Regions from separate parts of the Mucilaginibacter sp. 3215 genome, predicted to be linked through region 2. Evidence: riboswitches for the same ligand, from Rfam matches in the RefSeq annotation. Region 2 holds a riboswitch; the other holds the start of a gene.
What was found. A riboswitch is a leader RNA that binds a small molecule or an ion and turns the genes downstream of it on or off. The one in region 2 is predicted to bind cobalamin.
Positions count from the first base shown of each region.

Region 1 (12,369 bases), on a different contig from region 2:
CGTTGCGTGAGCGCCTGGTAAACTTTTTACAAAAAGCCCAGGTAAAAGCAGGTTATGAGCAGGTGATCACTCCGCATATTGGCCATAAAAACCTGTATGTAACATCTGGTCATTATGAAAAATACGGTGCCGATTCATTTCAGCCGATAAAAACCCCGCAGGAAGGTGAGGAGTTTTTCCTGAAACCGATGAATTGCCCGCATCACTGCGAGATCTATAAAACAAAACCACGCTCATATAAGGATCTGCCGGTTCGTTTTGCTGAATTTGGTACAGTGTACCGTTATGAGCAAAGCGGCGAGTTGCATGGTTTAACCCGTGTACGTGGCTTTACTCAGGATGATGCCCATTTATTTTGCCGTCCGGACCAGGTGAAGGATGAGTTTAAAAAAGTAATTGACCTTGTATTGTATGTATTCAAAGCTTTGGGCTTTGATAACTACATAGCGCAGGTGTCGTTACGCGACCCGGAGAACCGCGCTAAATATATAGGCAGTGACGAAAACTGGGCATTAGCCGAAAACGCTATCATAGAAGCTGCCGCCGAAAAAGGTTTGCCAACTGTGGTTGAATACGGTGAGGCTGCGTTTTATGGCCCTAAGCTTGATTTCATGGTAAAAGATGCCCTCGGTCGTAAATGGCAGTTGGGTACCATCCAGGTTGATTATAACCTGCCCGAGCGTTTTGAACTGGAATATACTGGAAGCGACAACCTAAAGCACCGCCCGGTAATGATCCATAGGGCGCCGTTTGGCTCAATGGAACGCTTTATAGCAGTATTAATTGAGCATTGTGCAGGCAATTTCCCGCTGTGGTTATCGCCCGAGCAGTTCATTATACTTCCTATATCAGAAAAATATGAAGAATATGCAAAAAAAGTTTCTGATATATTAAAAGATTCCGATATTTGCGGGCTAATCGACTTCAGGGACGAGAAAATAGGCAGAAAGATACGTGATGCTGAAGTCAAAAAAATCCCTTACATGCTGGTTGTGGGCGAAAAAGAAGCTGCCGAAGGCTTGGTTTCTGTACGTAAACATGGCACCGGTGATTTGGGAAGTATGAGCATTGAAGATTTTAAAGAACAGATAACTAAAGAAATAACAGTATAACTTGGCATTAAACAAACCTTTCAATAGAGGACCAAGGCTTCCTTTTAAGAAAAAAGAAGCCGAACATAACATAAACCAATTCATTAGGGCTCAGGAAGTTCGCCTTGTAGGTGATAACGTTGAGCAGGGAGTTTACTCATTAAGAGATGCCCTTGCAATAGCGCAGGAGCAGGAACTGGATTTGGTTGAAATATCTCCTAACGCCGTACCGCCGGTTTGTAAAGTAACGGACTATAACAAGTTCATTTACGAACAGAAGAAAAAGCTTAAAGAGATAAAAAGTAATGCCAAGCAAACGGTTATTAAAGAGATCCGTTTCGGACCGAATACTGATGATCATGACTTTGAATTTAAATTGAAGCATGCCATTAAGTTTTTGGAAGCCGGCGAAAAGGTAAGAGCTTACGTACACTTTAAAGGTCGTGCCATTGTTTATAAAGAACAAGGTGAGATCTTATTACTTCGCTTTGCCCAGGCATTAGAAGAAGTTGGTAAAGTGGAGCAATTACCAAAGCTTGAAGGAAAAAGGATGTTTTTAACCCTTGCACCAAAGGCAGCAAAAAAATAATTAAGATTGCACCTGCTTTAGGGGCAGGTGCTTTGAAAATAAAACGTTGAGAAACGTTAATATCTAACACAAATAAATAGAGTTATGCCAAAAATGAAAACCAATTCCAGTGCTAAAAAGCGCTTTAAGCTTACTGGAACAGGTAAAATCGCAAGAAAAAACGCATACAAAAGCCACATCTTAACCAAGATGTCGACAAAACGTAAGCGTGCCCTTGGTCAAACCAGCTTAGTATCTGATGCCGACATGGGTAACGTAAAACGTATGCTTTGTATCGGAAAGTAATTCACAAATTTTAAAACCAGGTATTAGAGTTTTAAGTCCGGCACACGAGATGCAGGCACTCACTACCAAAAAACACACAAGATGCCACGTTCAGTTAACGCAGTAGCGTCGAGAAGACGCAGGAAAAGGATCATGAACCTCGCCAAAGGTTATTGGGGTTCACGTAGCAAGGTATACACCATTGCAAAAAACACAGTTGAAAAAGGTTTACAGTACGCTTACCGCGACCGTAAAACCAAAAAGAGAGAGTTCAGAGCTTTATGGATCCAACGTATCAACGCTGGTGCCCGTCAGCACGGAATTTCTTACTCTCAGTTAATGGGTAAATTAGCCGCTAAAGAAATTGGCTTAAACCGTAAGGTATTAGCTGATTTAGCGATGAACAACCCAGACGCTTTCAAAGCAGTTGTTGATGCAGTAAAATAATATCGCATTATAAATGCATGAAAAAGGCCGCAATTGCGGCCTTTTTTGTTTTAATAGCTTGAAAATTTAAATTGCTTGTTATTTTTACTGTATGATATTAAACCCGGAAGGGCAGCCTACCTTATCCAGCCTATTGCGCAACAACTATTATTACTCCTTAAATGGATTTCGGGGCATTTCAATTATCCTGGTTGTATTTTACCATCTTCAGTTATCCGATAATTATTTTTATACCAAAATATTCAACGGCGGGTTGGGAGTAAATATTTTCTTTGTAATAAGTGGCTTTTTAATTACAAGTCTATGTTTAAAAGAAAAAGAAGTAACAGGAGACTTATCGTTAAAGAAATTTTATATCAGGCGATTTTTGAGAATATTTCCTTTAGCCTATTTATATATCGGAGTGGTGTTTTTATTAAACCATTTCTACAGTTTAAACATTTCGTGGATTCAATTTGCAGGGTCAGCATTGTATCTAATGGATTTCAGTTATTTCCGGAGCCATGATTTCACTTACTACTTCAGTCATTATTGGTCTTTATCGGTTGAAGAACAATTTTATCTCCTTTTTCCTTTTATTTTAAAGATCAACAGAACTGCATTTTATTATATCATTATCACCATTGTATTCACATTGCCGCTATTGTGTACAGTGCAGCAGTTTGTTCCCGTTTTGAATCGTGGCATTATTTACGGTTTTACTCACTATTTTATAAAGTTTCAATCAATTGGTGTCGGCTGTTTTTTTGCGTTGATGGCGTCCGAAGAAACTTTGAAGGTAATTTGGCTCAAACAAACAAAGGTAGCCGGCAATATTTTGGCTATAATATTGATGTTTGGATTACACTTTGACGAATTTTATACCTTAAAATCACTGTACGTAAACCTGGCGATTTCGGTAATTATCGGCTATTTAATTTTAAGCAATATCATACCCGCAAATGATTGGATTTTTAAAGTATTAAACAATAAATTACTGTCATTTATTGGTGTTCTATCATATGGCATATACATATGGCAACAGTTATTTACCGGCCAGGATAGCAAAATGCCATTAAGCATATTTCCTTACAATGTATTGGGTTTGATTACTGTCCCTTTATTATCATATTACTTTTATGAACGGAGTTTTCTAAAACTTAAATCAAAATTCAGACGGAAATGATAGCTATTGTTGTAAGATATAAAGGCACCCTGGGATAAAAGTGTTAATTTTATTATTTAACGACAATTACTTCGACAAACTCATCCGGATCGTTATTAATATCCATATACTGTTTAAAATTCTGGATATCCTTATCAACCATATTTTTAAAAACAGGGTTTAATATTTTGGCGATGCCTGCACCAACACCACCTGCAGGCGGCTGGTAGCTAATCACTACATCAACGATGGTACCTTTCCCGTCAACGGTATCCTGAAAACGTACTTTACCCGCGTTGTTGATCATTGAATCAGACAGCGAACTCCAACCGATCACTTCATTAGGTTCGTCATGAACAATTTCAGCATGCCAGCTGATAGTGGCTACATTTTTGGGGAGTTTCAACACCCAATGCGAATATTTGGAGTCGATAACTTCTACACTTTCCAGATGTTTCATAAACAGAGGCAGGTTATCCAGCTTGCGCCAAAATTGATAAACCTTTTCCCTTGGTTTATTTACTACAAATGACGAACGGATATTTACGTTTATCGGGTTGGTTGATAGTTTACCGATGCGCTTATAAAGTTCGCAATGCCCGGTGATCCCACGGTTTAACAGATAACCGCCTGCACCTATCTTTACAATACTTGAAAGCGGATTTTTGAATATGTTTTTAAAGCCTGAAAAGCCGAGTTTCACACCTCCGGCAATGGACGTAAAACGCTCGGGCCAGTTCAGGTTTATGCGGTCATCGCCATAAAGCACGGGGAAGTTGTCGGTATATTTTACTATTGTAGTTGCCATAGGTTTTTAAATAGTTATCGTTTTTAAAACACCTTTAGGGCTACTAAGTTTTTCAGAAGTGAATTTTATTACTTTTTGCTATAAGTAAATTTAAATTTAGTTAAATGGGGAAAGTGCTTTTTAGGGCGTTTAAGTTCATATTGATATATCACCCGACTGAGGTTTTTCAGGAAAGGCAGGCATACCGTTGCGTACTCATATTTATTATCGTTGAGTATGCCATCTTCATTTGACTGTACAACGGCACTGAGCATAAACTCAACCTTATTTTTAAAATCTACTATATAGGCATTATCAATATCATAACCATAACTGTCGCCAATTTTATTAAAGACCCTGATATCTGGGTTAATAACTGCTGTACTATCCCCGCCATAAAACAAAAATTTGCAGTAAGCCGGAAAATACTCAGGCCGGCGATAGGTAGGTTTAGTGTTTTCGGTAGGGAAAGTGCTCATATAACGGTAAATGAAGCGATAGTCTTCCGCCGTTAAATTAAAGCGTTGCGCTTTAGGAAAAATTTCCGGAAATAATAACCGTTTAAGAACCATTTGCTGATCGGCAAGAGCATAAACATTCTTTTCAGAAAAATCGAGCGGCCTGTTAACCAGCCTGTCGCTGCTATCTAAATAAGCTTTGCCCTGCAGCATGTTTTCCAGGTGCATGGGATAGTTTGACGTATCATATAATGCCGGTTTGTGATAAACCAGCGTATCGCCGTTGTAAAAATTGACAGCGTTGGTGTGCCGCGTACTTTCTCCCGCATCGCCAATAGCCAATCTGCCCACAATACGGGTGTTATTAAGGTGATATTTTTTTAGTTTTCGATTGATCTCCGCCCGCCCAACAAATTCATAAAGCCGGTTGTACGCATCGTTATCGCTCACCAGTAAAATCTTTTTAATGTAGTTCTCAATGGATGGGAGACCCGTTGCCGATGATGTATCCACCTGGACTTTGGTTTGGCCGGCAAATGAGCTATCAGTGATCATTACCGACTTTTTGTTTAAGTCTTTTACTTTCAGCTCGTTCAACTTCTCAAGGGCGAATATGGCTGTGGGGAGTTTTACCGTGCTTGCCGGATAAAAATAATGATGCGCGTTAAGGCGATAACTATACGAGGTGAAGTGAGGGATGTTGTTTTTATCCCTGTCTATCCGGGTATATAGTATTTGTACCTCGTTTTGCGTGGGATGGTTCAGGATACCCGAAAATAATTCGGGATGTTCATACAGCATACTCTTCAGAAAAATGGTATCCGGTTGCTGGGCAAAGCTGCCAGATGCGCTCATGATCAGCAGTAAAATACAGAGATATTTCATCATGATAAATATAGCTATGTAATTTGAGGTTAACGGATACTTATTGTACTTTTGCAGCGCTTTAGGTTTCATTATTTGTTTAATGAATTAAAAGGGAATACGGTGTAAGTCCGTAACTGTCCCGCAGCTGTAAGCTCCGTAACCGTTGCCAAATCTATATAGCCACTTTCTGTAAACAGGAGGGAAGGCCAGGCAAAAAGGGGAGTAAGTCAGAAGACCTGCCAAAGCGTTATATGTTATTCATAGCTTTCGGGGATTGAAGCTTGAATGTGAATGCTCTTCGTTTGGCGTGTTTTCATTTTATTCATTTCCGTGTATGCTATTAAGGCTGCATTATTATTTTACACATATCAATCATACATGGAAAAAAAGTACGCTAAAATTACTTTGGGATTCGGTTTGTTAGCTGTTGGTTTATCTACCTCAGCAGCATATGCACAGGATACCACACGCACACTCAATACGGTAGTAGTAACTGCAAGCCGGTCGCCTAAAAAACTGTCAGACATCGGCCGCGTTGTTACCATCATTTCTGCCGATGAGATCAATAAATCTCAGGGTAAATCATTACCTCAATTATTAAATACGGTTGCCGGTATAACTTTTTCAGGTGCAAACAATGCCCCCGGTATCAGCACATCGGTTTTCTTGCGCGGAGCTTCATCTGGCAATACCCTTATCCTGGTCGATGGTTTTCCGGTAAACAATGCTTCGGGCATTGATGGTAGCTATGATCTTAACGCTTTTTCGCTGGATCTGATAGATCATATCGAGATCTTGAAAGGAAGCGGTTCAACGCTTTATGGTTCTGATGCTGTAGCAGGCGTTATTAATATCATTACTAAAAAAGCTAAACAGCAAGGATTAACCGGTGGATTGCAGCTAACAGGTGGCAGCTATAATACGTTTAAAGAATCGGCTTCATTAATTGGAAGGGTAAAGAACACAGGTATAGCTGTTAATCTTTCAAATATCGATTCAAAAGGTTTTGCCGCGGCCACAGATACTACCGGCAAAGGTGTATTTAAGAAAGATGGTTTTCACCAACGTTCGGCCAGTGTGAACCTGAGCCAAAATGTTTCATCTAAATTTATCCTGAACGGAAACCTGCAGGTAAGCCACAATACCGGTGATCTTCCTTACGGTGCTTTTATAAACGACAATGATTACACTTATAAAAACACATTCTTATTTGGCGGTGTAGGTGCAAAATTGATTTTGCCAAAAGGTAACCTGAACTTAAACCTTTCTCAAAATACTGTTCAAAATGATTTCAATAACCTGCCATCTGACAATTACGGAACCCACCAGGTTACAAAAAATACAGGTCGTATAACCAATGTCGAAGCTGTATTTAATTATGAATTGAATAAGTATTTTGATATTACCAGCGGTGCGGCCTTTAAATACAGCAACACAAGCCAGTACAGTCTGTATGAAACAACATCTTATCCGGGTGTTCCGAGCATTATTAAAGCTGGTGATGCTGCTAATAACATATTCAGCGCTTATACGTCGTTATTTTTCAAATACGATATCTTTCACATGGAGTTAGGCGGCAGGTACAATAACCATAGTAAATATGGCGACAAGTTTACCTACACCATCAACCCATCATTATTCCTTGCCGATCAGTTTAAGATCTTTGGTACCATAGCTTCGGCCTTCAAATCACCTTCGCTATATCAGTTGTTTTCAGAATATGGTAATGCTAAATTAAACCCTGAAATCACGACATCATATGAAGCAGGTTTTGATTGGGATATTGTTAAGAATGCCCTTTCATTTAATACCCAGTTTTTCAAGCGTAATACCAAAGATGTTATCTATTTTAAAAACCTGCCTGGCCCCCCTTATAGTCAATATGCAAACGGGCAACAACAAAAAGATAAGGGCTTTGAAAGCGAGTTAAAATATCACGAGAATAAAATTCATGCATCTGCATATTACGCTTATGTAACAGGTAAACTAACCGACGAAGCCGGTACACAAACCGGCAACCTTTACCGCAGGCCTAAGAGTACTTTGGGTGCCAACATCAGCTATGATATCTTAAGTGATTTTGAGGTAGGTGTTAACTACAAATATACAGGTGACCGTACTGATTTGACTTTTACAAACACCGGATCAGAAGTGATTACACTGAAGCACTATAACCTGGTTGATCTGCACCTGGAATACAAGGCAACAAAAAATCTAAATGTTTTTGGTGACCTGAACAACGTTTTGGATACTAAGTACGTGGACTGGTTAGGATACAACACACGTGGTATTAACTTTATGCTTGGCGCCAGGTATCAATTTAAATAGTGTTTGTTTATTGTACGGATTATTAAGTAATTTTACGCCATATATAAAATCATGACCGCAAAAGATAATACCAATCGCAACCTGTTCCTGATCTTGATGATCCTGGTTGCTGCCGCATTCAGGCTTTTAGCATTTAAGTATAAAGAATTGAGTAATTTCAATCCGGTGGGTGCTATTGCATTATTTGGAGGCGCTTATTTTACGTCAAAGTGGAAAGGTTATGCAACAGTGTTGCTTACGCTGTTTTCAACCGATATCATAATCAATTACCTGTATACTTCAAAGTTAACGTTATGGTATGGCGGAGCCGTATGGGTTTACCTATGTTTTGCATTAATGGTACTTGTTGGTAATTTGCTTGAAAAGGTAAATGTTCTTAATGTGCTTTTAGGCTCAATCGCAGCAGTTTTAATTCACTGGTTAATTACAGATCTGCCCTGGTTATATGGTACACTTTATCCGCATACCTTAGCTGGCTATGGTGAATCATTGATTAAAGCTATTCCGTTTGAGAAAAACATGGCATTGGGTACATTAGTATTTAGTGCAATACTTTTCGGCGGCTTTGAGTTAGCTAAGAATAAGTACACTTTTCTTCGTGACAAAAAGCAATTGGCATTATGATATAAAAGCATTTAAATTTAAAGCGGATTGTTGAAAGGCAATCCGCTTTTTTTTGGCCTGACCAATTATCATCTATATCAAAATGAAAAACTTAGTAGTATTAACAGGCGCAGGTATCAGCGCCGAAAGTGGTTTAAAAACCTTTAGGGACAGTGATGGCCTTTGGGAGGGATATAATATTGAAGATGTAGCCACCCCCGAAGCCTGGGAGCATAATCCGGTTATGGTACAGCAATTTTATAACGAACGCCGTAAAACAGTATTGGAAGCCAAGCCCAATGCAGCACACTACGCCCTTGCTGCCCTCGAAGAAAAATATAATGTAACCATCATCACCCAAAATATCGATGACCTGCATGAAAGGGCGGGTTCAACTAATGTGGTGCACCTGCACGGCATTATCACCCGTTCGCAATCAAGCATAAAGCCCGAGCTTACTTATCCAATTGAAGGTTGGGAAATTAAAATGGGCGACCTTTGCGAATTAGGTTCGCAATTACGCGCACATGTAGTGTGGTTTGGTGAGCCTGTACCGATGATAGAGCATGCTGCGATGATCTGTGCAGGAGCTGATGTGTTCATGCTCATAGGTTCTTCGCTTGCTGTTTACCCGGCCGCAGGGCTTATCGGTTATGTTGACCGCGAGGTGCCAAAGTATATTATCGATCCTAATATTCCTTCGGTAAATGTTAAAGGGCCAGTAATTAAGATTCAGGAAAAAGCTACCATAGGCGTACCTGCATTGGTGAATGAATTATTGAAAGATTAAATCACTAATTCGCTAACTCAATAAATCCTCTCATTAAATATGAAATGTATTTTCAATTGGAGCGGCGGAAAAGACAGCGCCCTCGCCTTATATTATTGCCTGCAAAATCCGGATCTGGAAATCGTTTATCTTGTAACTACGATCAATGACGCGGCTGACAGAATTTCGATGCACGGTGTAAGAACAGAGTTGCTGATTAAACAGGCCGAAGCTATTGGTATTCCTTTATACCAGATCCGCCTGCCCGAAATGCCGGGAATGCAGCAATATGACGATGTAATGCGCCATCATTTAACCCGATTTAAAAATGAAGGTGTAACCCATTCCATTTTTGGCGATATATTTTTGCAGGACCTGAAAGATTATCGCGACACACGATTAAATGAGATCGGGCTCAAAGGTATTTACCCGCTGTGGCAAAGGGATACATCCGAATTAATAGATGAATTTTTGAACCTCGGTTTCGGCACTGTAATAGCATGTACCCAGCAACGTTTGGAACGCATTGTTGGTAAAGAGATCAGTCGGGAGTTAATTGATGCGTTGCCTGACGATATTGACGTTTGCGGCGAAAACGGGGAGTTCCACACCTTCACTTTTAAAGGGCCGATATTTAAAAACCCAATTGAATACAAAACAGGTGTGAAGATCTTTAAGGAATATGCAGCACCGAAAAATGCCGATGATTCCTGCACTTCAGCTACTGACACCAAGCCTTCCGGCTTTTGGTATTGCGACCTTTTATTAGCTTGATCTTTCATTTATTCTGCCAAAATTAACACAGAATAAAATTCTGATTAAATATATAACTATTTTTATATCAATATATTAACATATACTTGTTTAATTTTTTATTTAGATACAAGGTAAAATGAAGACAAACAGCGCTTAAAATGTAACTTTTTGCCAAATTAAATTCTGCCTGCAGTTGCGATTGATTATAAGTTATTGTTTATCAACGTAAATGGATGTTTTACTTCAATAGTTATATCTAAAATAAGCGTCTTTGTAATCATTACGCATGTCGATAAACCGGGCGGCTATTTTTTTTAAAAACTCTTCATCAAGTAATTCAAAAACACTGTTAACCCCGTCGGTTAAGTCCATTTCCGGGATCTTGTAACTTTGCTCAAGAGAGCCCTGCTCTACCTTAACAATAAACTTATTGTTCATATTCAGGATAGAGATTTTAAAATCGGGATGGGGGAGTTCTGCAATAATTCTCATGTCTTTTTTATTTATTCAATAAACCGTTCAGGGGATCTTTTCCGTTAACGGTACCAAAGCTGGCAATCGGCTTAAACCGCGCAAAAAGCTCTTCGCTATACCAGCCTTCGCTTCTTGTCTTTTTAATCACTTCGGCATGTTCGGGGCTTTTATAGGCAAAAGCTTTCACGTGCTCCAGGCTTTCCCAAACAGAAAATGTGGCTTGCCTGTATACCGGCGCTTCGCCAATGCCAAACGAGCTGATATAACCGGGAGCGGATCGCATCATATCTGCAACGGTATCACCATTGGCCCAGAAATTCTTAAGCTTGTTAAACCGGATAGTAGCGCGGGTAAGCACAGTGACAGGGCCATTGATATCGTTCGCTTCGGGCTTGCCGAATGGCTCTTTTCCATCCCAACTCCCGTGGCTTTGCAGGGGTCGGCAAATTATTGTCCAGCTTTCGGTGCTTAACAGCTTCCACCAGGAGGATACGAATGACCGGTTATAGAACCCATCGAAATCTTCCCGGCTATCCCAGCAAGCTAATAAGCCCCATTGCTGCCAGTCTGGTTCAAGATCAAAAGTTCCGTTTTTGCCAGAGCCAAGAAGTTTGTAAAAGCTGCATCCTTTTTGCATCAACAGGGGAAGGCGATGAACAGCCATTGCCAGCAGGGCAAATGGAACAAACAGCTTGCGGTAGCGGATTATGGTAAGGCTAACGATCATGTAAATGCTAAATAAAAGATTAAATATGATATTTGCCTTATTTACTTTCAACGCAGCATAGTTACTTTTACATCATGGCAGAAGATCTAACAATAAATACATCGACCGATAAAGCAGAGCAATACGCAACACTTGTCCCTCAAATAGAAGCATTACTTTATGGTGAGCCTGACCTCGTTGCTAATATGGCAAACGTAGCGGCAGCCTTAAAGGAACAGTTTAAATGGTTTTGGGTGGGCTTTTATCTGGTTAAAGAAAACGAATTGGTTTTAGGGCCGTTCCAGGGACCGGTTGCATGTACCCGCATTGGCCTGGGGAAAGGTGTTTGCGGAGCCGCATGGCAGCAGGCTAAAACTTTGATTGTGCCGGATGTTGATGCATTTCCCGGGCATATTGCGTGTAGCTCACTTTCCCGCTCGGAAATTGTGGTGCCGGTATTTAAAGACGATAAGGTAGTTGCCGTACTTGATGTAGATAGCGAGCTACTCGATCAGTTTAATGAGACCGACGCGCAATATCTTGAACAAATAGTAAAGCTTATTAATTTTTAATGAGCAGGATCTATCTTATTGCCGGTCTCGGTGCTGATACGCGTGTATACAACAATATTAACCTCAGTGATGAACATGAGGTAATTACGGTAGACTGGATAGAACCGAATTCAAAAGACACTTTAGTTAGTTATGCTCAAAAGCTTATTTATCAATACAATATAAAATCAAACTCAGTACTGATCGGCAACTCCTTAGGCGGGATTGTCGCTGTTGAAATGGCGAAGCTCATCCCTGTCGAAAAGGTTATTTTGATTTCCAGTATTAAGACCAGTGATGAGGCGCCATGGTATTTTAGCCTTTTTCGCGCTTTGCCTGTTTACAAGCTCATTCCGGGTAAAATATTTAATTTGATGGGTTTTATGATCAAACCTTTGTTTGGTCACATGAGTCAGGAGGATGCCTGGTTATTTAGCGATATGCTCAAAAGATCATCGCCGGTATTTATGAAATGGGCCATGTATGCCATTTTGCACTGGAAGAACGAAGCTATCCCGCCAAACCTCTATCACAT
Region 1 is NZ_JBNPWO010000012.1:147,007-159,375, forward strand. It holds gene thrS (threonine--tRNA ligase) at 1-1,112, shown strand, start outside; gene infC (translation initiation factor IF-3) at 1,114-1,680, shown strand; gene rpmI (50S ribosomal protein L35) at 1,765-1,965, shown strand; gene rplT (50S ribosomal protein L20) at 2,047-2,391, shown strand; gene ABIC84_RS18980 (acyltransferase family protein) at 2,483-3,556, shown strand; gene ABIC84_RS18985 (SRPBCC family protein) at 3,609-4,343, opposite strand; gene ABIC84_RS18990 (serine hydrolase) at 4,412-5,737, opposite strand; cobalamin riboswitch at 5,711-5,905, shown strand; gene ABIC84_RS18995 (TonB-dependent receptor domain-containing protein) at 6,026-7,975, shown strand; gene ABIC84_RS19000 (DUF6580 family putative transport protein) at 8,027-8,599, shown strand; gene ABIC84_RS19005 (SIR2 family NAD-dependent protein deacylase) at 8,682-9,368, shown strand; gene ABIC84_RS19010 (diphthine--ammonia ligase) at 9,408-10,121, shown strand; gene ABIC84_RS19015 (hypothetical protein) at 10,347-10,595, opposite strand; gene ABIC84_RS19020 (DUF3291 domain-containing protein) at 10,603-11,304, opposite strand; gene ABIC84_RS19025 (GAF domain-containing protein) at 11,379-11,855, shown strand; gene ABIC84_RS19030 (alpha/beta hydrolase) at 11,855-12,369, shown strand, end outside.
Region 1: linked by a shared signal. The riboswitch ahead of ABIC84_RS18995 (TonB-dependent receptor domain-containing protein) and the one ahead of metE (5-methyltetrahydropteroyltriglutamate--homocysteine S-methyltransferase) in region 2 are both predicted to bind cobalamin.

Region 2 (12,369 bases):
TGCCGAAACCAATCAATACCGTGTAAAATTAGATTCAATCCTGGTAGCCCGGAACGACAAAACAGCGTGGTATGAACTAAAGACCGATGAGTTAATCCAATTCCTTAAAAAAAGTAAAACGTTGGAAGATTCGTTACTAAATGTTGTGTTCAACAAGCCGGCAAAGCAGGATCAATATTTCAATACGTTTAAGGAAATGATTGATTTAGATAATCAAAGCTTAAATTTTTACATGCTGCTTCAGCACCTTGATTTGAGTAAATACAATGCAGCGCGGATGCGGGAGCTGGTATCAAAAAACACCCCCTCAGCATTTTCAAAAGGTATACCGCATGACGAATATTTAGTATCAGAAGATTATAAATCATGGGTTTTACCACTTTATTATGCCTATGAACAGCGGCTGGATCTGCTGCGCGATTCGGCATCGGTGAAGCAGCCCGGGTACACACTTGGCAAAATCAAACAGCTTTTTACCGGTAAGGTTAGGGACTATTATCTGAACCGACACGTTGAAAAAAGAATTGGTAGTGCTAACTCTCTTGAAAAATTGAATATAGCCCAAAAGGAGATGCGTGTATTCATTGACGCAATAAGTAACCCGGCTTTAAAAAATAACATCGCCGGTAATTTTACCGAAAAAAAGTTACATCTGATGCACGTGCAAATTGGGAAACCGGCCCCGGCTTTTACTTTGCCCAGCGACCGTGGCAAGGTTTTTAACCTGGCCGATTTTAAAGGAAAAGTTATTTATATTGACCTTTGGGCCAGCTGGTGCGGGCCATGCCGCCAGGAGATGCCTGCATATAAAAAACTAAGCGACAAGTTCAAAGCTAATCCGCAGGTTGCTTTTGTTAGTATCGCCGTACATGATGGAGAAAAGGAGTGGCGAAATGCACTCAAAGAAGAAAAGCCGGACTGGCTGCAGCTTTATGACAAAGACGGTACAGTTGCACAATCATACATAGCTTATGCAATTCCAAAATATATACTGATTGATAAAGAAGGCAAGATGCTCAGCTTTGATGCTCCGGGCCCGGGGAGTGTGCAGGCCGAACAATTGATCAATGAAGCTATCGCGAAGCCTTAGTGTGTTTATGCTTTTTCCAGGGCATATGATGCCAGTTCAGTTTTCAGGCTTTTGATCATGATCTGCATTGGTTTTGTGCTGTTTAATACCCTGCAGATCGCGTTGCCGCCTTCTATCGAAAGCATCATCCGGGTTGCAAATTCAACGGGATTTATGGCGTTTGAGAGTTCCCCATTATCAATTCCGTCCTGAATAATATTGGCATAGGTTGTTATTGCGGTATCAACCATGTCTTTTAACTTTTTTTTGATGGCCGGGTTAGTGTCATCCGTCTCTGTCGAAAAATTAACTATCGGGCAGCCGCCTTCAATATAGCTTTTCAATGGATTTTTGCTGTTGTCTAAAGCGGCATTGATCTTGGCAATGGCAGTTTTATGTTTGCTTACTGTGTTGTTCCTTCTGTCGTTTAGTTTTCCTAAAAGGTAATCAACAGCGGCTTGTGCCAGTTCGTCTTTGCTTTCAAAATGGCCATAAAAACATCCCTTACTGGTATTGGCAACTTCAAGTACCTCATCAACCGAAGTGCCGGCAATTCCCCTCTCATTAAATAAAATCGCTGCCTGCTCAATAATGAATTGCCTTTTTTGCTCGCCTTTGTTCATCTTCAGTTATTTACTATGCAAATATAGACTAAATGGTTTAAAAAAATAAAATCGGTTGATTGCTGTTGAAATTAATTGTGTGTTTTGTTATTTGTAAATGGCTGTTAATTAGTATTTTATTTTCATATCCGTTTTGTAATTGTATAACTTTAAGGTGATTTTTTTTACACTGATCTTATGAATACGTGTATTTATAAAGCCGATTAAACAGCGATTGACACAGTAATGTAAATATGGCTAAAAGCAGACTGAATGGTTTTATTTAATAAACCAATTAGTCTACTTTTGTTTTAATAAAAAACGGATCACAATACTGTTTTTACGATCTGTTAAATTTTAACATTAAGCTATGAAACTTATAAAAGAACACCACAGGGGCATCAGCACAGTTTTAGCGTTCGCGCTGATCCCGCTTTCGGGTTTTGCAACTGATATTTATATACCTTCCCTGCCCTCTATGGCCAGGGAATTAGCTGTTAATAATTCGGCTGTTCAGCTTTCGCTCATCGCGTTTATGATCAGTTCGGGCGTTAGTCAATTGTTTGTTGGCAGCTTGCTTGATAGTTTTGGCCGGTACCGTATCGGTACTGTCTCTTTACTGGTGTTTGCATTTGCAAGTTTTGTCATAGCTATCTGCCATAATATTGAGCTTATTTATGCAATGCGTATTTTGCAGGGCATCACGGTAGCGCTTATTGTAGTAGGGAAGAGGGCATACTTTGTAGATATGTACTCGGGCGAGCAGCTTAAACATTATACCAGCCTTTTTTCTATCATTTGGGCAACCGCGCCTATTGTAGCACCCTTTATTGGAGGTTACCTTGAAGCTGCTTTTGGCTGGGAATCCAACTTCCTTTTCCTGGGGATAGCCACTCTTTCGCTACTTGTTTTAGAGTTGGCATACGGTGGTGAATCATTGAAAAATTATCACCCGTTTAAGGCTAAAAGTATTCTGCAGGTTTACCTGGCTACCATTAAAACCCGTGATTTTTCCCTGGGCCTCATCCTGATCTCCCTGAGCTATGCCATGCTGGTGGTGTATGGTATGAGCAGCCCTTTTATAATTGAGCATGTATTTCATTTGTCGCCTGTGGTAACCGGTTATTGCTCGCTGCTTTCGGGGGTATCATTGATGGCGGGCGGTATTATTTCAAAAACCCTCATCAGGAAACCGCTTATCAAAAAAGTATCGGTAGCGCTTGCCCTGCAATTAGGCTTTGCCGCTTTAATGGTGTTTACAGCAGGGATTAAAACAAATTTATTTACGCTGATGGCCTTTACAGCATTGGTTCACCTGTTATCGGGCTTTATATTCAATAATATATTTGCTTACTGTTTAGGCCGGTTTTCAAAAAATGCAGGTATTGCAAGCGGCGTGACCGGCGGCTCACTTTATATTATCACTTCATTTTTTAGCTATGGAATTGTAAATATTATGGCTATCAAAAATCAGCAGTTATTAGGAACCGCTTATTTATCGTTCGCGATACTGGCTGTTGTTACACTGGTGCTTTTCATCAAAGCGAGGGCTTCGCACCAAAAACAAGAAGAAGCGGCTGTTATTTTAGCTGCTGAGGTAGCTGTTGTATAAGGAATAAGATTCCCTGGTTTCATATAACTTTATGATGGAATAATGGAAGCCGGTAAGGAATTATCGGCTTCCATTTTGGTGTGTGATATCAGCAGTTTTATCTTTTTAGTCCTTTTACAATTAATAACATGGCGAAAGCGGTTAAGCCGATGGATATGGCTGCGCTTTTGGATACGGCGCCTAAAATGGCCAGTGTGCCTCCTGCAGCCATTGCACCAAAAACGGCTACACCTATGGCACCCGCTGTTTGCCTTGCCGTGTTTAATATAGCCGAGGCAGTTCCTGATAATGTTTTATCTACACTTGATAAAATACCATTGGTCATGGCTGGTACAGCAAGGCCCATACCCATCGGGATAACCAGGAAAGGCAGGAATAGTTCAAGATATGGGGTATGCTCGTGAGCTATGAATAAACCCGCAAAGCCGGCGGCAAACATGATGAGGCCAACAATGATAGGTTTACGGATGCCGTAGCGGTTAACGATGCGGCCGCTAATCACATTGGAGATCACAAAGCCTACAGTAAGCGGAAGAAATGCCAGCCCGGCCATAATGGATGGATAGTTTAGTACTTTTTGCAGATAAAGGCTTAAAATAAAAACGCTGCCATAGTAAGATCCGTTTAAAACCGCACCGAGTATTAAAAGTGCATTAAACCTCGCTGACTTGAACAGATGGAATGGCAGCATTGGATGTGCTGTTTTGCCTTCAATCCATAAAAAAAGACCGAAAATCAATAAACTCAAAATAAGCCCTCCCCAGATTAGTACATGGCCTAATCCAAGCCGGGGTATTTCAATAATTACACTAATGAGTGTGGTGACTGATAGCATCCAGGTGAGTTGTCCGGGCAAATCAAAACTCCTCTTGCTTGTTTTTGTCATTTGCGCCATTTTAAAACTCAGGATATAACCAATTATGCAGATTGGGATGTTAACAATAAAAATGAAACGCCAACTGCTGAATGCTATCAGGAAGCCACCAATGGTGGGGCCTGCCGCCATGGCAGCGCTTCCGGCAGCTGTCCACAAGCCTACGGCCCGCGTGCGTGTTTGTGGTGTATGTGCAAACTGGTGATTGAGCAATGCAAGCGAGCTTGGGATCATCATAGCAGCCCCAATTCCCTGGGCCACACGGCAAATGATAAGCGTAATTGCATCAGGGGCCAAACCGCATCCTGCTGATGCAATACCGAAAATGATCATGCCAATCTGGAAGATCTTTTTTGATCCTAATAGGTCGCCGAGGCTACCTGCCGACAGCATGAGTACTGCAAATGCAAGCGTGTATGCGTCAATTACCCATTGCAGGGTGCTGATACCCGCATGATATGCTTTTGCAATTTCAGGTAGTGCAATATTAACGATAGAAACATCAAGTTGTGCTACTACAAAGGCCAGACTGGTAGTTAATACCGCCCAGCCAAAGCCCGGAAGGTTTGAATGTGTTTTCTGATCCATATAGAAGCTGCCAAAGGTAAGGATCAGTTTGCATCTGGTATGGTACAATTCAACGCTTTATAGGTTTACGCGTTTATTGGCCATGGTATAACCTACAATTTAACCAAGAAATAACCTGAATATTCAGCCGGCAGATCATTATATTTGCCCCGATAAGTTCTTTACTTTACTTCATCAACCGGTATAGGTTTTACTTAATTGTAGATTAATAGGGAATCGTGTGTAAATCACGAACTGTCGCGCAACTGTAAGTAACACAAAGGTTTTTGCCAGTAATGTCCACTGTCCTGATGAATGGGGATGGGAAGGACGGCAAAAATGTTACAAGTCAGGAGACCTGCCTAATACTGAATTGACAATGCTTTCGCGGTATGAAGCTTGGTCTGGGTTATGATTACTTGCCTGTTTGGGTCCATGGCCCGTTATGACAGACTGTGACCATATATTCTCTCCATATTTTACATATCATAAAACATTACGAAGCTTAGCTGAAAGGGCTTTTAACCGATTTATTCATTTAATCAATTAAAAGAAATGCTAACGCAAAATTTAGGTTACCCGCGTATTGGTAGCCGGCGCGAATTAAAAAAAGTCTGCGAAAACTACTGGGCAGGCAAAACGGGCGTAAAAAATGTGCTTACCGTGGGTAAATACATCAGGGAAGAAAACTGGCTGCTGCAAAAAGAAGCCGGGATCGACCTCATCCCATCAAATGATTTTTCATTTTATGACCAGGTGCTTGATCATTCACTGATGTTTGGCGCTATTCCTAAACGCTATCATGAAGTGATCAGTCAAAAAGGCAATACCGAGCTCGATCTGTATTTTGCTATGGCCCGCGGCTATCAAAAAGATGGATTGGATGTGGTAGCCATGGAAATGACCAAATGGTTTGATACCAATTACCATTACATAGTACCCGAGTTTTATAAAGACCAGCAGTTTAAACTTTTCTCCACCAAAGTTATCGATGAGTTTTATGAGGCTAAACAATTGGGCATCGTTAGCAAGCCGGTGTTGATCGGGCCTGTATCGTACCTGTTGTTGGGCAAAGAGAAAGAGGCTGGTTTCGATAGGGTAGACCTGATCAAAAATCTGCTGCCTGTTTATTTTGATATCCTGAATAAGCTTAAAGCTTTGGGTGCCGAATGGGTCCAGTTTGATGAGCCGTTTTTAGCGCTTGATTTAAGCGAAAAACAACAGGAGGTATTTAAAGATACCTATAAGCAATTGAGGAAAGAATTTCCTTTCCTGAAGATAGTTTTGGCAACTTATTTTGAACGCCTGGGCGATAACACTCAATTAGCGGCAACTTTACCTGTTGATGTTTTACATGTCGATTTGGTGCGGGCGCCTCAGCAATTGAATGAAGTAATGGAGCATCTGCCCCAAAAAACTATCCTTTCTTTAGGTGTTGTTGACGGGCGCAATATCTGGAAAAATGATTTTGTTAACTCGCTGGTCATTATAAAGAATGCGAAGGATAAATTAGGCGCCGACCGCGTTTGGATAGCCCCTTCATGCTCATTGATCCATTCGCCATGCGATCTGCAAAATGAAACCAACGATGAAGTGCTTACTCCCGAAATTAAGCAGTGGCTGGCTTTTGCGCGGCAGAAAATAAACGAAGTGGTATTGCTGAGCAACTTATCGGAAGATGTGGTGAGCGATAGCAGCCTGCATCAACTGGCAAAAAACCGGCAGGCAAACGAGGCCCGCCGAACATCTGCACTGATCCATAACCCAGCGGTTAAACAGCGTGTAAGCGCCATCACCGAAAATGATGCAAAGCGTATAAGTGCTTTTCCTGCACGCAAAGAACAGCAGCAGCAACTGCTTAACCTGCCGCTTTTTGCCACCACAACTATTGGTTCGTTCCCGCAAACCGCCGAAGTACGAAGCTGGCGTGCCCAATTGAAAAAAGGCGTGATAAGCCTGGGGGAGTATAATAAACTGATAGCTACCGAAACTGAAAAGGCTATAAAATGGCAGGAAGAAATAGGGTTGGATGTGCTGGTACATGGCGAGTTTGAACGTAATGATATGGTTGAGTACTTTGGCGAACAACTGGCCGGTTTTACCTTTACACAAAATGGCTGGGTGCAAAGCTATGGCAGCCGCTGTGTTAAGCCACCGGTTATTTATGGCGATGTATCAAGGCCACAGCCTATGACGGTAAAATGGTCGGCTTATGCGCAATCACTAACCTCAAAATGGATGAAGGGTATGTTAACCGGCCCGGTAACTATTTTGCAATGGTCGTTTGTGCGCAATGACCAGCCCCGTTCCGAAACCTGTACGCAGATAGCATTGGCCATTCGTGATGAAGTTTGTGACCTGGAAAGCGCCGGTATCAAGATCATCCAGATAGATGAACCGGCCATTCGTGAAGGATTACCGCTTCGCAGGGATGACAGGGTAAATTATCTCGACTGGGCAGTTAAAGCTTTCAGGATTTCGGCAAGCGGCGTTCAGGACAGTACACAGATCCACACGCATATGTGCTATTCGGAGTTTAATGACATCATTAAAAGCATAGCCGATATGGATGCCGATGTGATCACAATAGAAACATCGCGCTCACAAATGGAGCTGCTGGATGTTTTTGCTGATTTTAAGTATCCTAACGAAATTGGCCCCGGTGTATATGATATCCATTCGCCGCGCGTGCCCAACAGGGAGGAAATGATCCGTTTACTTAAACGCGCCCAGGCGGTAATACCCGATGCCCAGCTTTGGGTAAATCCCGATTGTGGTTTAAAAACACGGGGCTGGGATGAAACCCAAAAGGCCTTAACAGAGATGGTTGAAGCCGCGAAAGCTGTCCGCGAGAATGTTATCAGCAATGTAACTGCTTAAAAATGATTACTGCTGTGTACCGTAACAGGTGCACAGCAGTTTTTTATACTTAGTATGACAAAGCATGAAAATAAATACTGCCCCCGGTGTAAAGAGCCGTTTGAATGCAAAGTAGGCAGCATCCTGTTGTGTCAGTGCCAGGGCATCAGCTTTACCGACCAGGAGCGCGATTATATTCGCTTAACCTACCCGGATTGCCTTTGCCGTAAATGCCTGATGGTTATGAAGCATGAGATCAGTTCAACCGCAGCTCAGGAAAAAATGAAAACGATACTTGAAGCAATCAGGAAAGGTAAGTAGTACAAGCCCGGTGCTGATAATCAAAAGCTTTTGGCTTTCTGCATGCAGGCTTTTGCTTCTATTTTATTTCTCCCGCTTCAAAAAGCTCATCCAAACGCCAGTGCGAATCATTTACCCCGCGTTCCATGCCCGATTGCAGCATGCCGTCACGATCGGCCGCCGATTGGAAAACAGATTGTACAGTCACTTTTGTACGGTTGCCTGGTAGTGCTTCAAACCTGGTGGTTTCAAGCGTTACATGACCACTTTCGGGCAATCCTTCAAACTCAAATGTTTGGATGATACGTTCAGGCGCGGTTACATCATGGATCACACCATGAAAGCCATAATCATTACCGGCAGGGTCGGTATGGATATAACGGTAAGCGCCTCCGCTACGGCAGTCAAATTGATCTATGCGCATTTTAAGTTCGCGCGGGCCCAGCCATCTAACAATCAGTTCGGGATCAGTAAAAGCTCTGAAAACAAGCTCACGCGGTGCTTCAAATTCGCGGGTTATAAAAAGCTCCTGCTTGCCGGGTTCGGCCTTAATTTCTGTTTGATTTTTTGTGGTGATCATGGTGTTTTTATTTAGGTAATTGATTAATCGTTATCGTTAGCTTCCTGCAAAAGCTTGATATCCATTTTGGTCATCTTCATCATGGCAGCCATAACTTTTTTGGCTTTTTCAGGATTTTCGTTGTTATAAAGTAACTCGCTCATAACTTCAGGGACAATTTGCCAGGTAACACCGAATTTATCGTCGAGCCAGCCGCACTGACTGGTTTTGCCGCCGCCTGCAGGCAGTGCTTCCCACAGGTAATCAATTTCTTCCTGGGTTTTGCAGTTGATGTAAAATGATGTAGCCGGCGAAAAATTGAACATCGGTCCGCCATCTAAAGCTAAAAACTGCTGGTCTTCGATACGAAATGTTCCAACTAACATTTTACGACCATTGCCGGGATCGGTAAGCGAGCTTACTTCGCTTTCGGAGTTTTTGAATACCGAAGTATAAAATTTCAATGCTTCTTCAAGGTTGCCGTTAAACCATAAAAAAGGGGTTACTTTCTGGGTTGCTTTAAATGTTGCCATGGTTTCTGTTTTTTATTGATTAAAAATTTGTTGCTTTTGATATCTCAAAGTTACCTGCCCTGGCAAGGGCTAATAGTGTCCAAAAACGACGAGATAAGGGGGCATTAGCGACAAAATGATTTTTTATCTCCCTGGCATTTTGCTCATATCCATGTGCAGCACATTCCAGCTATGGCCATCAGGATCGGTAAACAGGCAGCCGTACATCCAGCCATCCATTTCCCGGGGCTTGTGATTGCTTTTTCCACCGGCTTCGATAGCTTTTTGAGCCAGTTCATCAACTTCTTCCTTGCTTTCCGCGTCGATAGACAGCAGAACTTCAACTCCCTTGGCCGTATCCGCAAGACCACAGTTTTCAACAAAGCCTTTAAATGTGCTTTCGTCAAAAAGCATTACGGTAACATCCTTTTCGCCAACCTGCATAGCTGCAGAATTTGGACCGTTACCAAATTGCGAATTAAACCGAAAGCCGAGTTTGCTGAAAAACTCTTTTGATACATTTACATTTTTTACAGGCAGATTGATCCAGAATTGCTTCGTCATAATTGATTATTTTAAAGGTTTATCATTGTTTTTTAATTCTTCGAGCAGATTGTCGAGCGCGTCAAATTTTTCTTCCCAAACCTTGCGGTAGCGCTCAACCCATTGAGCTACCTCATCAAGCTGTTTCAACCGGGGTTCGCAATACCGTTCCCGGCCCTGTTTCTTAATGGCTATAAGACCGCATTCGGTTAAAATTTTTATATGCTGGGATATAGCGGAGCGGCTCACATCAAAGTTATCCGCTATGGCATTCAGGTTCATGGGTTTAAAGGCTATCAGGTTAATGATATCCCTGCGGGTTGGATCGGCAATGGCCTGGAAAACATCTCGTCTCATCTAGATCAAATATAATATGTAAGTGATTGCTTACAAAATCATATGTAAGCAATCGCTTACGCAAATTTTTTAATATTTTTATTTTTAGATAAAAAGGGGGAGAAGTACAGGGCTAACATTTAAATATTCGGACTTGCCTAAGCACTCAAAAACATTAGCGTAGTGTAACCCCTCAAAAAAATAAATATTTGATTATGAATATCTTGTAAGTAATATTTTAAAAAAGTGTTAACCCTGTTAACCCTATTTATGTGCGTTTGCCCGGGAGTGAAATGGCCCTTCTGTACGATTCTCAAAAAAATCATCATCTTTGTGGCTGATAAATAGATCCTAACAATATGCTGTTTGAACAAATAAGCCAAAAGCCGTTCTTTATTCTTGGCCCCTGTGTAATGGAAAGCCAGGAGTTATTATATACTGTTGCCGAAAAAGTAGCCGAAGCCGGGCAGAAATACAATGTGCCGGTAATCTTTAAATCGTCATTTGATAAAGCCAACCGCACATCTATTCATTCATACCGCGGCCCTGGATTAGAGAAAGGCATGGAAATGCTGATGAATGTTAAGCAGCGTTTTGGTTTACCGGTTACTACTGATATTCATGAGCCATTCCAGGCAGCTATTGTAGCCGAGGTTGCCGATATATTGCAGATCCCTGCGTTTTTATGCCGGCAAACAGATCTGCTGGTTGCGGCTGCTCAAACCGGTAAAATTGTCAACGTAAAAAAAGCCCAGTTCCTTTCGGGGCATGATATGTTTTATCCGGCTCAAAAAGTTATTGAAGCCGGCAATAACCAGGTGATATTAACCGAGCGGGGCAATATGTATGGCTATAATAATTTAGCTGTCGATTTCAGGAATATTTACGATATGAAAGCTTTTGGCCACCCGGTTTGTATGGATTGTACCCATTCGGTTCAGCGCCCGGGCGGCGCAGGAGGAAAAACCGGCGGCGACCGTACTTTTGTGCCCATGATGGCGCTGGCAGCAAAGGCTTTTGGAGCCGATGGCTATTTTTTAGAAACGCATCCCGACCCTGATAATGCCCTGAGCGATGGCCCTAACATGGTTAAGCTGCACGAACTGGATAAGGTTTTAGCACCATTAGTAGGGTAAGTTTTTGTTCTGAATGTCCGGATCCATGAAAGATATTGCAAAAAGGGTTTTTGATATTGAAATAGAGTCGCTGCAGCAGGTAGCCTGCTCAATTGATGATGAGTTTGCAAGGGTTGTTGATGCCATATTAAAATCAACAGGAAAGCTGGTTGTTATTGGCATTGGCAAATCGGGGCTTATCGGTAAAAAGATAGCTGCCACATTGGCCAGTACAGGTACACCGAGCTTTTTTTTACATCCGGGAGAGGCTTTTCACGGCGATTTAGGCATGGTAGGCCCTAATGATATTGTTTTATTGATATCCTATTCGGGCGAAACCGACGAGGTGCTGAAACTTATTCCTTATTTAAAATGGAATAAAAATGTGATGATTGGTATAACAGGTAATCCTATATCAACCGTTGCCAAAAACTGCAGTTATCACCTTAATATAAAAGTTGAAAGGGAGGCTTGCCCGCTCGAGCTGGCGCCTACATCATCAACTACCGCGGCGCTGGTTATGGGCGATGCCCTGGCGATAGCGTTAATGGAGTCGCGAAACTTTCAGCAGCATGATTTTGCACGTTTTCATCCGGGCGGTAGCCTTGGGCGCAAACTGCTGGTAAAGGTTAAAGACCTGATGCGGACTGATAAGCTTCCTTTTATTAATGAGGAAGCTTCATTTATGGACCTGTTACTGCGCATGTCCGAAGGTAGGTTAGGTATGGTTATAGTAGGTGACGCGTCCCGGATTAAGGGGGTGGTTACAGATGGCGACCTTCGCCGGGCCTTGCTTAAACACCCTGATACATCAACCTTAACCATCGCCGAAATCATGACCGTTAACCCGGTTATTATTGATGAGCATGAATTTGTGGGCTATGCCGAGCAGTTAATGCTTGAAAAAAAAATCACCACCTTACTGGTAGGTTCTGCACAAAGCCGATCAATAACAGGTGTTTACCAGATATATACGGCCTGAAAATAGCCTTCAAGAATTTGAATTGCTTATTTTTAGATTGTTAAATATTGTTACTATAAGTTACTTTCACGATTGATAAACCGACAAGATCTATTTTAATGGTCGTTCTCTTGGTTATATATAAATCGTTAAAGTAAACATACGAGAAAATGGATATAGACTTTGGGCCGGTTTTGAATAGGGCGAAACTCAATTGTTCATTTTTAAAATCACCTGTATCCCAAAAACCCGCCCATTTGTAATTAACCAAAGTATAGCCTTTACTATTTAAATATGGCTCAACGCATCGTTTTACTGCTATTCGAATAAATAAGTAGAAAAACAAAATATTCAAGATTATCAATAAAAGAATGACTACTGGTATTACAACAAGAAAAAACTGGACTCTCATTTTATTGGAAATCGTTATTAAAAAGCCTTACATAGGCCGTAATTTACT
Region 2 is NZ_JBNPWO010000001.1:661,547-673,915, forward strand. It holds gene ABIC84_RS02865 (TlpA family protein disulfide reductase) at 1-1,090, shown strand, start outside; gene ABIC84_RS02870 (TetR/AcrR family transcriptional regulator) at 1,096-1,692, opposite strand; gene ABIC84_RS02875 (MFS transporter) at 2,042-3,283, shown strand; gene ABIC84_RS02880 (MFS transporter) at 3,381-4,793, opposite strand; cobalamin riboswitch at 4,914-5,105, shown strand; gene metE (5-methyltetrahydropteroyltriglutamate--homocysteine S-methyltransferase) at 5,280-7,604, shown strand; gene ABIC84_RS02890 (cysteine-rich CWC family protein) at 7,659-7,904, shown strand; gene ABIC84_RS02895 (SRPBCC family protein) at 7,963-8,463, opposite strand; gene ABIC84_RS02900 (VOC family protein) at 8,487-8,975, opposite strand; gene ABIC84_RS02905 (VOC family protein) at 9,099-9,518, opposite strand; gene ABIC84_RS02910 (ArsR/SmtB family transcription factor) at 9,525-9,854, opposite strand; gene kdsA (3-deoxy-8-phosphooctulonate synthase) at 10,193-10,969, shown strand; gene ABIC84_RS02920 (KpsF/GutQ family sugar-phosphate isomerase) at 10,995-11,930, shown strand.